3 regions of the Ureibacillus sp. FSL K6-3587 genome follow, and region 1 is predicted to be linked to each of the others. Evidence: riboswitches for the same ligand, from Rfam matches in the RefSeq annotation. Region 1 holds a riboswitch; each other region holds the start of a gene.
The links. Region 1 has a riboswitch for S-adenosylmethionine ahead of NSS77_RS04565 (O-acetylhomoserine aminocarboxypropyltransferase/cysteine synthase family protein). Riboswitches for the same ligand answer to the same signal wherever they lie in the genome.
Positions count from the first base shown of each region.

Region 2: another riboswitch for S-adenosylmethionine. It lies ahead of NSS77_RS10935 (methionine ABC transporter ATP-binding protein); the one in region 1 lies ahead of NSS77_RS04565 (O-acetylhomoserine aminocarboxypropyltransferase/cysteine synthase family protein).
Region 3: another riboswitch for S-adenosylmethionine. It lies ahead of metA (homoserine O-succinyltransferase); the one in region 1 lies ahead of NSS77_RS04565 (O-acetylhomoserine aminocarboxypropyltransferase/cysteine synthase family protein).

Region 1 covers NZ_CP151969.1:930,085-933,342, forward strand. The annotation lists gene NSS77_RS04565 (O-acetylhomoserine aminocarboxypropyltransferase/cysteine synthase family protein) at 110-1,411, opposite strand; SAM riboswitch class I at 1,524-1,627, opposite strand; gene NSS77_RS04570 (glycerol-3-phosphate acyltransferase) at 1,771-2,415, shown strand; gene NSS77_RS04575 (amidohydrolase family protein) at 2,477-3,258, opposite strand, start outside.
Region 2 covers NZ_CP151969.1:2,219,693-2,222,950, reverse strand. The annotation lists gene NSS77_RS10945 (MetQ/NlpA family ABC transporter substrate-binding protein) at 1-73, opposite strand, end outside; gene NSS77_RS10940 (methionine ABC transporter permease) at 133-801, opposite strand; gene NSS77_RS10935 (methionine ABC transporter ATP-binding protein) at 794-1,819, opposite strand; SAM riboswitch class I at 1,991-2,103, opposite strand; gene NSS77_RS10930 (thioredoxin family protein) at 2,155-2,457, opposite strand; gene NSS77_RS10925 (toprim domain-containing protein) at 2,470-2,811, opposite strand; gene gcvH (glycine cleavage system protein GcvH) at 2,933-3,258, opposite strand, start outside.
Region 3 covers NZ_CP151969.1:2,989,186-2,992,443, reverse strand. The annotation lists gene NSS77_RS14745 (AAA domain-containing protein) at 1-357, shown strand, start outside; gene NSS77_RS14740 (nucleoside-diphosphate sugar epimerase) at 339-1,091, shown strand; SAM riboswitch class I at 1,157-1,264, shown strand; gene metA (homoserine O-succinyltransferase) at 1,359-2,297, shown strand; gene NSS77_RS14730 (hypothetical protein) at 2,435-3,258, opposite strand, start outside.

The sequences.
Region 1 (3,258 bases):
CTGACACTGGGTTCTTCAGCTCAAATGAGAGCCGAATTGGGATTTTCCGGTATCAAATGACCGTTCTTTCTTTTATATGCAAATAGAGGGGCTTTTATAAATGATCAACTTAAGCGTTCTTTACACCAAATTCAGCTGCTGCTTTGGCTAAAGCCTGATCTAAATCCGCAATAATATCATCTGCGTTTTCCAAGCCGATGGATAGGCGGATGAGCTCTTCTCCAACACCGGCAATTTTCAATTCTTCAGGAGATAATTGTTGGTGAGTTGTTGAAGCCGGATGAATAATCAATGATCTTGCATCTCCAACGTTTGCAACATGAGAGAACAATTTCACGTTGTCAATAACGACACTGCCTGCTTCACGGCCACCTTTAATGCCGAATGTCACCATAGAACCATAACCGTTTTTCAAGTATTTTTTCGCTAAATGGTGAGATTCGAATGATTCATCTCCTGGATAATTCACGTATTCCACGTATGGGTGGTTTTTCAAAAACGCCACTACTTTTTCCGCATTTTCACTATGTCTTGGATAGCGGAGGTGAAGAGTTTCCAATCCTTGAAGGAAACTGAAAGCCGCATCCGGACCTAAAGTTGGGCCTAAGTCGCGCAATAATTGAACGCGCAATTTTGTTGCAAAAGCTGCGCCTGCTGTATCGATGCCGTAACGGATGCCGTGATAAGTGTGGTCAGGCTCTGTGAATCCAGGGAATCGGCCTTGTGTCCAGTCGAATTTTCCTGCATCTACCACAACGCCACCGATTGTTGTACCGTGGCCGCCAATCCATTTTGTTGCTGAATGGATAACAACATCTGCTCCAAAATCAATTGGATTGCATCCATATGGTGATGGGAACGTATTGTCGATGATTAATGGAATGCCATGTTCATGGGCAATTGCTGCTACTGCTTCAATATCTAAAATATTTAAGCTAGGATTTCCTACTACTTCTGCATAGATTGCTTTTGTTTTGTCCGTAATTGCTTTGCGGAAGTTTTCCGGATCTCTTTCATCTACAAATGTTGTTGTAATGCCCCAACGAGGTAATGTGTTAGCAAATAAGTTATATGTTCCGCCATACAATGATCCAGCAGAGACAATTTCATCTCCCGCATTGGCGATATTTAAAATGGAGAAGGCAACTGCCGCCTGACCGGAAGATAGAGCAACAGCTGCAGAGCCACCTTCTAGCAAGGCAACACGCTTTTCAAACACATCGACTGTCGGGTTCATGATGCGGGAATAAATGTTTCCGACTTCTTCAAGGGCAAATAATTTTCGTGCATGTTCTGTGTTTTTGAAGGCATAAGCCGTCGTGCGATAAATCGGAACGGCAATTGCACCTGTTACTGGATCAGGTTGTTGACCACCGTGAAGTAATAGCGTTTCTGGTTTGAATTCGGACATGATATTTCCTCCTAAACATAAATTTGAGATGGAAGGTTTCGAGAAGGCACCGAAGATAAAAACAAAAGCCCTCTTCGTATAAGAAGAGGGCTCTGTACACGTACATTTCCTCCTCTTATCTTTCAGACAAACGTCTGTAGGATTTAGCACCTTTGCAAATACTTGCCGGTTGCCGGGCATCTTTGGGCCTATTCCCTCCGCCACTCTTGATAAGAGTAATGATTAATTTTCCATCGTTGGATTAACTATAAAACATAGTAACCCACTCTGTCAACTATTTTTTGAAATTTTTAAATCTTTTTTTATTTTATTGAGTATAATAGATTAAAGCGTTTTTTTCTATAAAAGGAGCAAATATTATGTTGATAGAGCTGATTATTTCACTTATTGCGGGATATTTTATCGGTTGCATCCATGGATCAAATGTGGCCCAATACCTTTCCGGGGTGAATCTAAAAGAAGCGGGCCATGGAAACGCGGGGGCTTCCAATGCCACCTTGACCCTTGGCTGGAAATACGGCATACTCGTAGGCCTCATTGATATCGGAAAAGGCGTCCTTGCCATAATCTTGGCAAAATATTTCTTAAATCACTTCACTTCATTGGATGCGGAGCAAATTTCCATATTCCTTTATTTGATAGGCGCGGCGGTCATTTTTGGCCATAATTTTCCCATCCATATGAATTTTCGGGGAGGAAAAGGAACCGCTTCCCTGATCGGCATTTTCGTTGCGATCAATTGGAAAATGGGTCTTCTTGCCGTAGTCGGTCTTATCGTTGTCTCTTTATTGACCAATTATTTGATTCTGGGCGTGTTTTTCTTTTATTTTGCATTTGCAATCAGCGCTTTGCTTTATGAGCCCTCCCTCTGGCCTTTTATCATTGTTCTGTTCCTTCTTTTGGTCGCAATCATTTTGCATTTAGAAAACATAAAACGGATGAAGCGCGGCACAGAACCGACGATCCGTTCCGCCTTTAAAAAGAAGAAAGGCCCATCCGTATAAAAATAGTATCTTCCGTAAAGGGGTTATTCGTTGAACACACTTGGCTACGGAAGATACTTTTTTATTGTCCGCCCATTTCCGATTCATCCCGGTATGTTTCTTTTCCTTTAAAATAAGTAAGTATGACTTTTGCTTCGCTGATTTCACCTGGCGGAACCCTGAAAATATTTTTATCCAGTATAATAAAGTCCGCCTGCATGCCTACCCGGATTTTTCCCAATTGCGCTTCCCAGCCTATTTGCCTCGCCGCATAAATGGTGTAGCTTCGGAGCATCTGCTTCAATGTGGCGCTTTCTTCCGGCCACAAAGGCTTTTGACTTTTTTCATCATTCCAGTGAAGTCTTGTCATTCCTGTCTCAATTCCATAAAGCGGGTTCAACTCACCATCAGGATAGTTGCTGAAAGATGAGACCGGCAATCCCTTTTCAAAGTAGCTTTTCATTCGATGCCAGTTTTTAAGTTCGTCTTCCTTGCCGGCATCTATGGATTGATGAAAGATGGCCGGCTGGACGGATGGAATAATCCGAAACTTCCGGAAGTTTGTCAAATCATCATTCGTTACGATCGGCATATGGGAAATGACATGTTTAAAATTCTTTTTTCCATTTCGTACCCGCGCATATTCAAATCCTTCAAAAATCATGTGCAACTCTTTTTCTGCTTCCACATGAATCCGAAAACCTTCCCGATCCAGCAAATCCAACATATCAAGAAATTTCTCCTTCTCCCAAACCGCATTTTCTGTATAATTCATTTTTGCCGTTTGGACGCTGTAATTTTTCCCTTGGTAAATCTCCCTCCACTCTTTAAAAAGTTCGATCTGATCCAAATCCTTGAGGGGAT
Region 2 (3,258 bases), 1.3 Mb from region 1:
CGTCTTTCGTACCGCATGCTGCTAGTGCGAGTACAAGAACGGATAAAAGCAAAAATGATAATAATTTCTTCATGCCTCTTTCTCCTTCTCCTTCAATTTTTTTATGTGAACGGCTTTCGCCAAATCACCCAACTAACGCTTGTCCGTTTTGGCAGTAATAGTATCGCCAATCCATTGTATGATGAATACAATGACCAAAATAAAAATCGTTGACATTAACGTGACATCTTCCCGGGTTCTTTGGAAACCTTCCAAAAACGCCAAGTTACCCAGACCGCCGGCACCGATGATTCCCGCCATTGCCGTATAGCCGACAAGGGCAACAGCCGTTACCGTAATGCCGGAAATGAGGGCAGGTTTGGATTCCGGAATCAACACTTTCCAAATAATCTGAAATGTATTGGCGCCCATTGATCTTGCCGCTTCAATGACCCCTTTATCCACTTCTCTGAATGCGATTAAAACGAGACGGGCATAGAATGGCGCAGAACCGATAATCAGCGCCGGCAAAGCGGCATTCACTCCACGGATTGTTCCAAGTAAAAACTTCGTAAATGGAATCAACAAAATGATCAATATGATAAACGGAATCGAACGGAAGATGTTGACAAGGGATCCCGTCAAGAAATGAACCACTTTGTTCGCCCACAATTGATGGGGACTAGTTAAAAAAAGCAAAATACCGATCAATAATCCAAGAACGAAGGTGACCGCCGTTGAGACAACCGTCATGTAGACCGTGTCATAAGTAGCTTGCCACATGAGGTCCCACTTTACATTTGGAAATAAAGTTTCAATCATTGGAAATCACCTCCGTTTTAATGTTCATCGTCTGCAATTTTTCCAACGCCTTTTCCACTTTTTCCTTATCTCCGTCAAGTTGGACGATCAATGTTCCATAAGGGCCATTGGCAGTTTCGGATATATTGCCGTAAAGGATATTAACATCAATTTGGAATTCTTTGATCAAGTAAGAAATAACCGGTTGATCGGATGTATTTCCTACAAAAATCAATTTCACCAATTTCCCTGTTGGGTAATTTTTCAAAATATGCTCAATCGCTTCTTTGGATTCTCTTGAATCGGACACTTGCATCACAAAGTTTTTCGTAATATCCGCTTGAGGATTTCGGAACACCTCAAGTACGTCCCCTTGTTCAACTATGCGCCCGGCTTGCATTACCGCCACCCGATGGCAAATTTTGCGGATGACATGCATTTCATGGGTAATCAACACAATCGTTAATCCGAGGCGCTGATTAATATCTTGCAACAGACTCAAAATCGAATCGGTTGTTTCCGGGTCCAATGCGCTCGTCGCTTCATCGCAGAGCAGCACTTCCGGATTGTTTGCCAACGCTCTCGCAATCCCCACACGCTGCTTTTGTCCCCCGGAAAGCTGGGAAGGATAAGCATCCGCTCTTCCGCCCAGCCCCACAAGTTCGATCAATTCTTGAACTTTCTTGTCCCGTTGCGCCTTTGGAACACCGGCGATTTCCAGAGGGAATGCGATATTTTCCGCAACCGTTCTCGACCACAATAGATTGAAATGTTGGAAAATCATACTGATTTTTTGGCGCGCTTTGCGCAACTCTTTTCCTTTTATCGATGATATCTCAAGACCATTCACAGTGACTGAACCGCTTGTTGGTTTTTCAAGTCCATTCAAAAGGCGGATCAATGTACTTTTTCCGGCACCGCTATATCCGATGATTCCGAAAATTTCACCTTTTTGAACGGATAAACTGACATGATCAACTGCGGTTAATTCTCCATCTTTCGTTTTAAATATTTTTGTGACATCTTTTACTTCAATCATATGAGTACTCCTTTGACAAACCGCAATAAAGTTTTAATACTGCATCTGTGAATTTTACAGTTTTTATTCTATTACTTTAGCAATGTAAAAAGAGGAAATTTCAATAAAAAAACCTCCTACTTTGATAAGTAGAAGGGAAGTTGAACAACCCAGAAGAATTTGTAAAACTTCCTCTTATCTTTCAAAGTAATAAATACTTTGCGTGATTTGGCACCTTATCATATCAAAAATATGATGGTTGCCGGGTTTCATAGGGCACTTCCCTCCACCACTCTTAATAAGAGTTTTCTATTTAATTATGGAACCAATGTACCATGTAATCTATCATATGTCAACTATAATCTCAACTTTTCATATAAGTTTTGTACGGATTCAAAGGCATAAACTTTTTCATGCTCTTTTCCATTCTTCGTAATCAAAAGACAAGGCACGCTTTCGATTTGCTGTTCAAAAGCGAAATCCTCCAGAAAATTGATATTCGCTTTGCCAATGGGAATCTGTGGCAGCAACACTTCGACGACTTCCAACATTTTTGATGCCACTTTGCATGTTCCGCAAAAGGGTGTGTATAAATATAAAGCCGTTACTTCATGATTTTTTGCTTTCTCTTTCCAAGTTTCAATTGTCCATTCTTCCATTTCGATCATTTCCTATACTAAATATTCTTTGTGTACTGAAAATTTCGCTTCCTTCAGTAATTGTGCCAATACTTTTCTTGGGGCATTCGCCACTTCCATATAAGTCTTCGGAACGTTGAGATGGGTAGCCTCAGAATAGATCCGCTTCATCAATTTTCTTAATTTATCGCCCGATTGATCCGCATCAAAAAATGTATATAGTTCGCATTCCTCATAAGGCTCAAGGAGTTCCAGCAACGCATCTTCGCTGATGGTTCCATTTGTACAGACGATTTTCACCTCTTCCGCAAATATGGGGGCCAATTTCATCATATCCGAACGACCTTCAACAATAATACATTTTTCATAATGCATGTTGATCACCCCAAGTACTATAATAAAAACCGAAGAAACAAAAATAAAATAAAAAGGTTGTTTATTTATTATATTTTGTTTTAAAAAAAACGCCAGTTCTTTCACTGGCGTTTTTCACATACTATTCCGAAATGATTTCTTCGTATTGTTCCGCAGTCAATAATTGATCGATTTGGGAAGCATCTGAAGGTTCAACGACAATCATCCAAGCTTTTTCATATGGTGATTCATTCACAAGTTCCGGGCTGTCTTCCAGTTCAGTATTCACTTCAACAACTTTGCCGGAAACCGGTGCATATAATTCAGAAACCGTTTTTACGGATTCAACGCTTCCAAACGGCTCGTTCATTTGAATTTCGTCACCCACTTGCGGAAGTTCCACGAACACAATATCGCCAAGTTCAGATTGCGCGAAATCAGTGATTCCAACACGCACTTTACCATCTT
Region 3 (3,258 bases), 1.4 Mb from region 1:
GAGCAAGTGAATCGGGTCAATCAGTTAGTGGAAGAACTGCATTTGCCTCATTTGCATATCCGGACAGGTTCCGTCGATAAATTCCAGGGGATGGAAATGGACGTGATTTTGTTGAGCATGGTCCGCAATAATCCGCACGGGGAAATCGGATTTGCGAAAGACTACCGGCGGTTGAACGTGGCTTTGTCAAGAGCCCGGGAGTTGCTGATGATTGTCGGCAGTTCCGATATGTTTACAATGCGTCCGAAAAAGAAAGAAACGAGAGAAATGTACCAGCATTTATTTAATGTCGTAAAACAGCAACAAGGAATACGAAAAATAACGAAGGAGCCCGTGACATGGAACTCCAGCAATTAAAAAATCAATTGGAAAAAGAAATCAGGGGAACCATTGTTCATACGGACATTTGGTGTATTCCCATGCATACCTATGAAATCACCTATCAGCCCATCCAGAAAAAGGCGATGGACATTTTAATGAAAATTCTGCTTTTCTCCTTCCAAAAATCGGCTTTTGAAAGTGCTGAACAGCTCAGCGAAATTTTGTTGGTGGAGCCCTTATTCATCGAAGATTTGATGCGGAAGATGCAAAAGAACGGGCTGCTTGCACGGGAAAACAACTTTTATCAACTGACGGAAAAAGGAAAGCGGCAATTTTCCCAAGGCGTCTTTGAAGAGGAATTGGATCCTGTGACAATAGAGTTATTGTACAGCCCGGTGCATCATCAAATGATGAACGGTGATATGGAGGAAGTGCTGGATTTTGATGATTTTCCGGACCAATTGTATCGTTATATGAACGATGGAGAAGAATCATTGGATGTGGAGTTTTTTAAAAAGGAAATTCAAAATATAATAATCGATCGGGCGGATGAAGTTCATCAAGAAATCAAATCCATCCTATCGTTGGAAAATACGCAAATCAACGATGTGCCCTGTATTGAATTTATTGTGTGGAACACTGAAAACAGGGAATTTTTTCCGCGGGTGTGGAATACATTATTAAAAAATTGGGATCAATATTTGGAAAAAGAACTCTTTGAAATAGAAAATCCGGTTTGGTTAGAGAAATTTCACAGCAAAATAAAATAGCTCGATTATTGCAATTCTCTATTGGATATGTTAGGATAATCTTAATTTTATATGGGAATTATACTTTCTTATCAAGAGAAGTGGAGGGACTTGGCCCAATGAAACTTCAGCAACCTCTAACGGATGTTAGAAAGGTGCTAATTCCAGCAAGGCTCAGCCTTGGGAGATAAGAGAGTGCGTGCAAGGAAATTTTGTACCCTCTCATTCTCTTTTCTGGAATGAGCAGGGTTTTTTTATTAAGATATTTTAGAATGGGGGACAAGAGGAATGCCTATTAATATTCCGAAAAATTTACCTGCTGGAGAAATATTGAGAAACGAAAAGATTTTCGTCATGGAAGAGGACCGCGCATTATCACAGGACATACGTCCATTGAACATTTTGGTGTTGAATTTGATGCCTGAAAAAGAAAAAGCGGAATTACAGTTGCTGCGATTGCTCGGGAACACGCCGCTGCAAACCAATGTAACGTTTTTAAATACAGCCACGTATGAACCTAAAAATGTATCCAAAAGCCATTTGGAAACATTCTATAAAACTTTTGATAAAATCAAGCACCGCCGCTTTGACGGAATGGTCATCACCGGGGCGCCGGTTGAACGGATGGAATTTGAAGAAGTCCATTATTGGAAAGAGTTGACTGAAATTTTGGACTGGGCGAAAGAGAATGTGACTTCAATCATTTATATCTGTTGGGCTGCACAAGCCGCTCTCTATTACCACTTCGGAATCGGAAAATTCGAGTTGCCGAAAAAATGTTCCGGTATATTTGCGCATACCATTACGGATTTGACGAATGATTTGGTTCGGGGGTTCAACGATGAATTTGTCGCACCGCATTCCCGTTACACTTCCGTTTCCATCGAAGAAATAGAACAGCATCCTGATTTGCAATTGTTGAGCTATTCGGAAGAGGTCGGACCTTTTATCATCCAATCCAAAGACAACAAACACATTATGATCACTGGCCACTTGGAATATGACGCAACAACGCTTGCGGAAGAATACGAGCGTGACGTAAAGAAAGGTTTACCTATAGACATACCGGCAAATTATTTCCCTAATAATGATCCAACAAAGCAGCCAAAAAATACTTGGCGCGCCCATGCCCACTTATTGTTCTACAACTGGCTGAACTACTACGTTTACCAAGAAACGCCTTACGATTGGCATTATGTGGATGATGCCGTTGATTTTGAAATTTAAACAGAGGCTGGGAATACACGGCCAACAAAGTTCAAACGACCAAAAATAATGGAGAGAAATGGAAAAAGGAGAATTTGAGTTGAATCAAATTCTCCTTTTTTCTATCTTGAAACTAGTTTTGTCCCAGCCTCTTATTTTTAGATGAAAAACATCGCCGCAATTGTTGTCACCACAAGTCCAATCACAACGGGAACTAAATTTCGTCTAGCCAATTCAAACGGACTCACGTTGCAGATGGCAGCAGCAGGAATTAATGCCCAAGGCACCAATGTTCCTCCTCCGACATAAATCGCTGCAATTTGGCCCAATGCAGTCAAAGTGGCTGTTCCTTCACCAATCACTGTTCCAAAAAGATTGGCAATGGACCCCACCAATGAAATGCCGGAAAATCCGGAGCCGTCCAATCCCGTAATGGCACCGACGCCCGCAACGGTTACGGCTGCAATTTCCGTTGTCAAAGGTACAACTGATGCCAGAGCCACCCCTAAATCATTGATGATCCCTTGCGAATGTTCAGGAAGATAATCCCCAATGATTTGGGAAAAGCCGGAATCTCCCAAATAGAAGAAAGCTGCAATCGGAATTACCGGGCCAAACACTTTAAAACCAAATTGGAAACCCTGTATCAAATAGCTTGTCGTTTTTTCCAACCCGGCATTTTTATGGGCGAACATGGAAAGAAGCAACAGAATCAGCAGTGTCGTTCCACCGATCAACGCAGTCGCATCTCCGCCGGTTAAATCAAAAATGGACATGGCCACGACATTTAGTAAAAAGGCAACCGGAATCAAAAGGGCGAAAAATCGCTTTTGTTGAATTGATAGGAGATTTTCTTCCACTTCTTCTTGTTTCTCTTCGCCACCATCAAAATTTCCAACCATTTCGAGAGTGCCTCGTTTCATATCGCGTCTAAGCAAGAAGTATGCAACAAATGTCGTTACAACCCCCATGACGATGACAA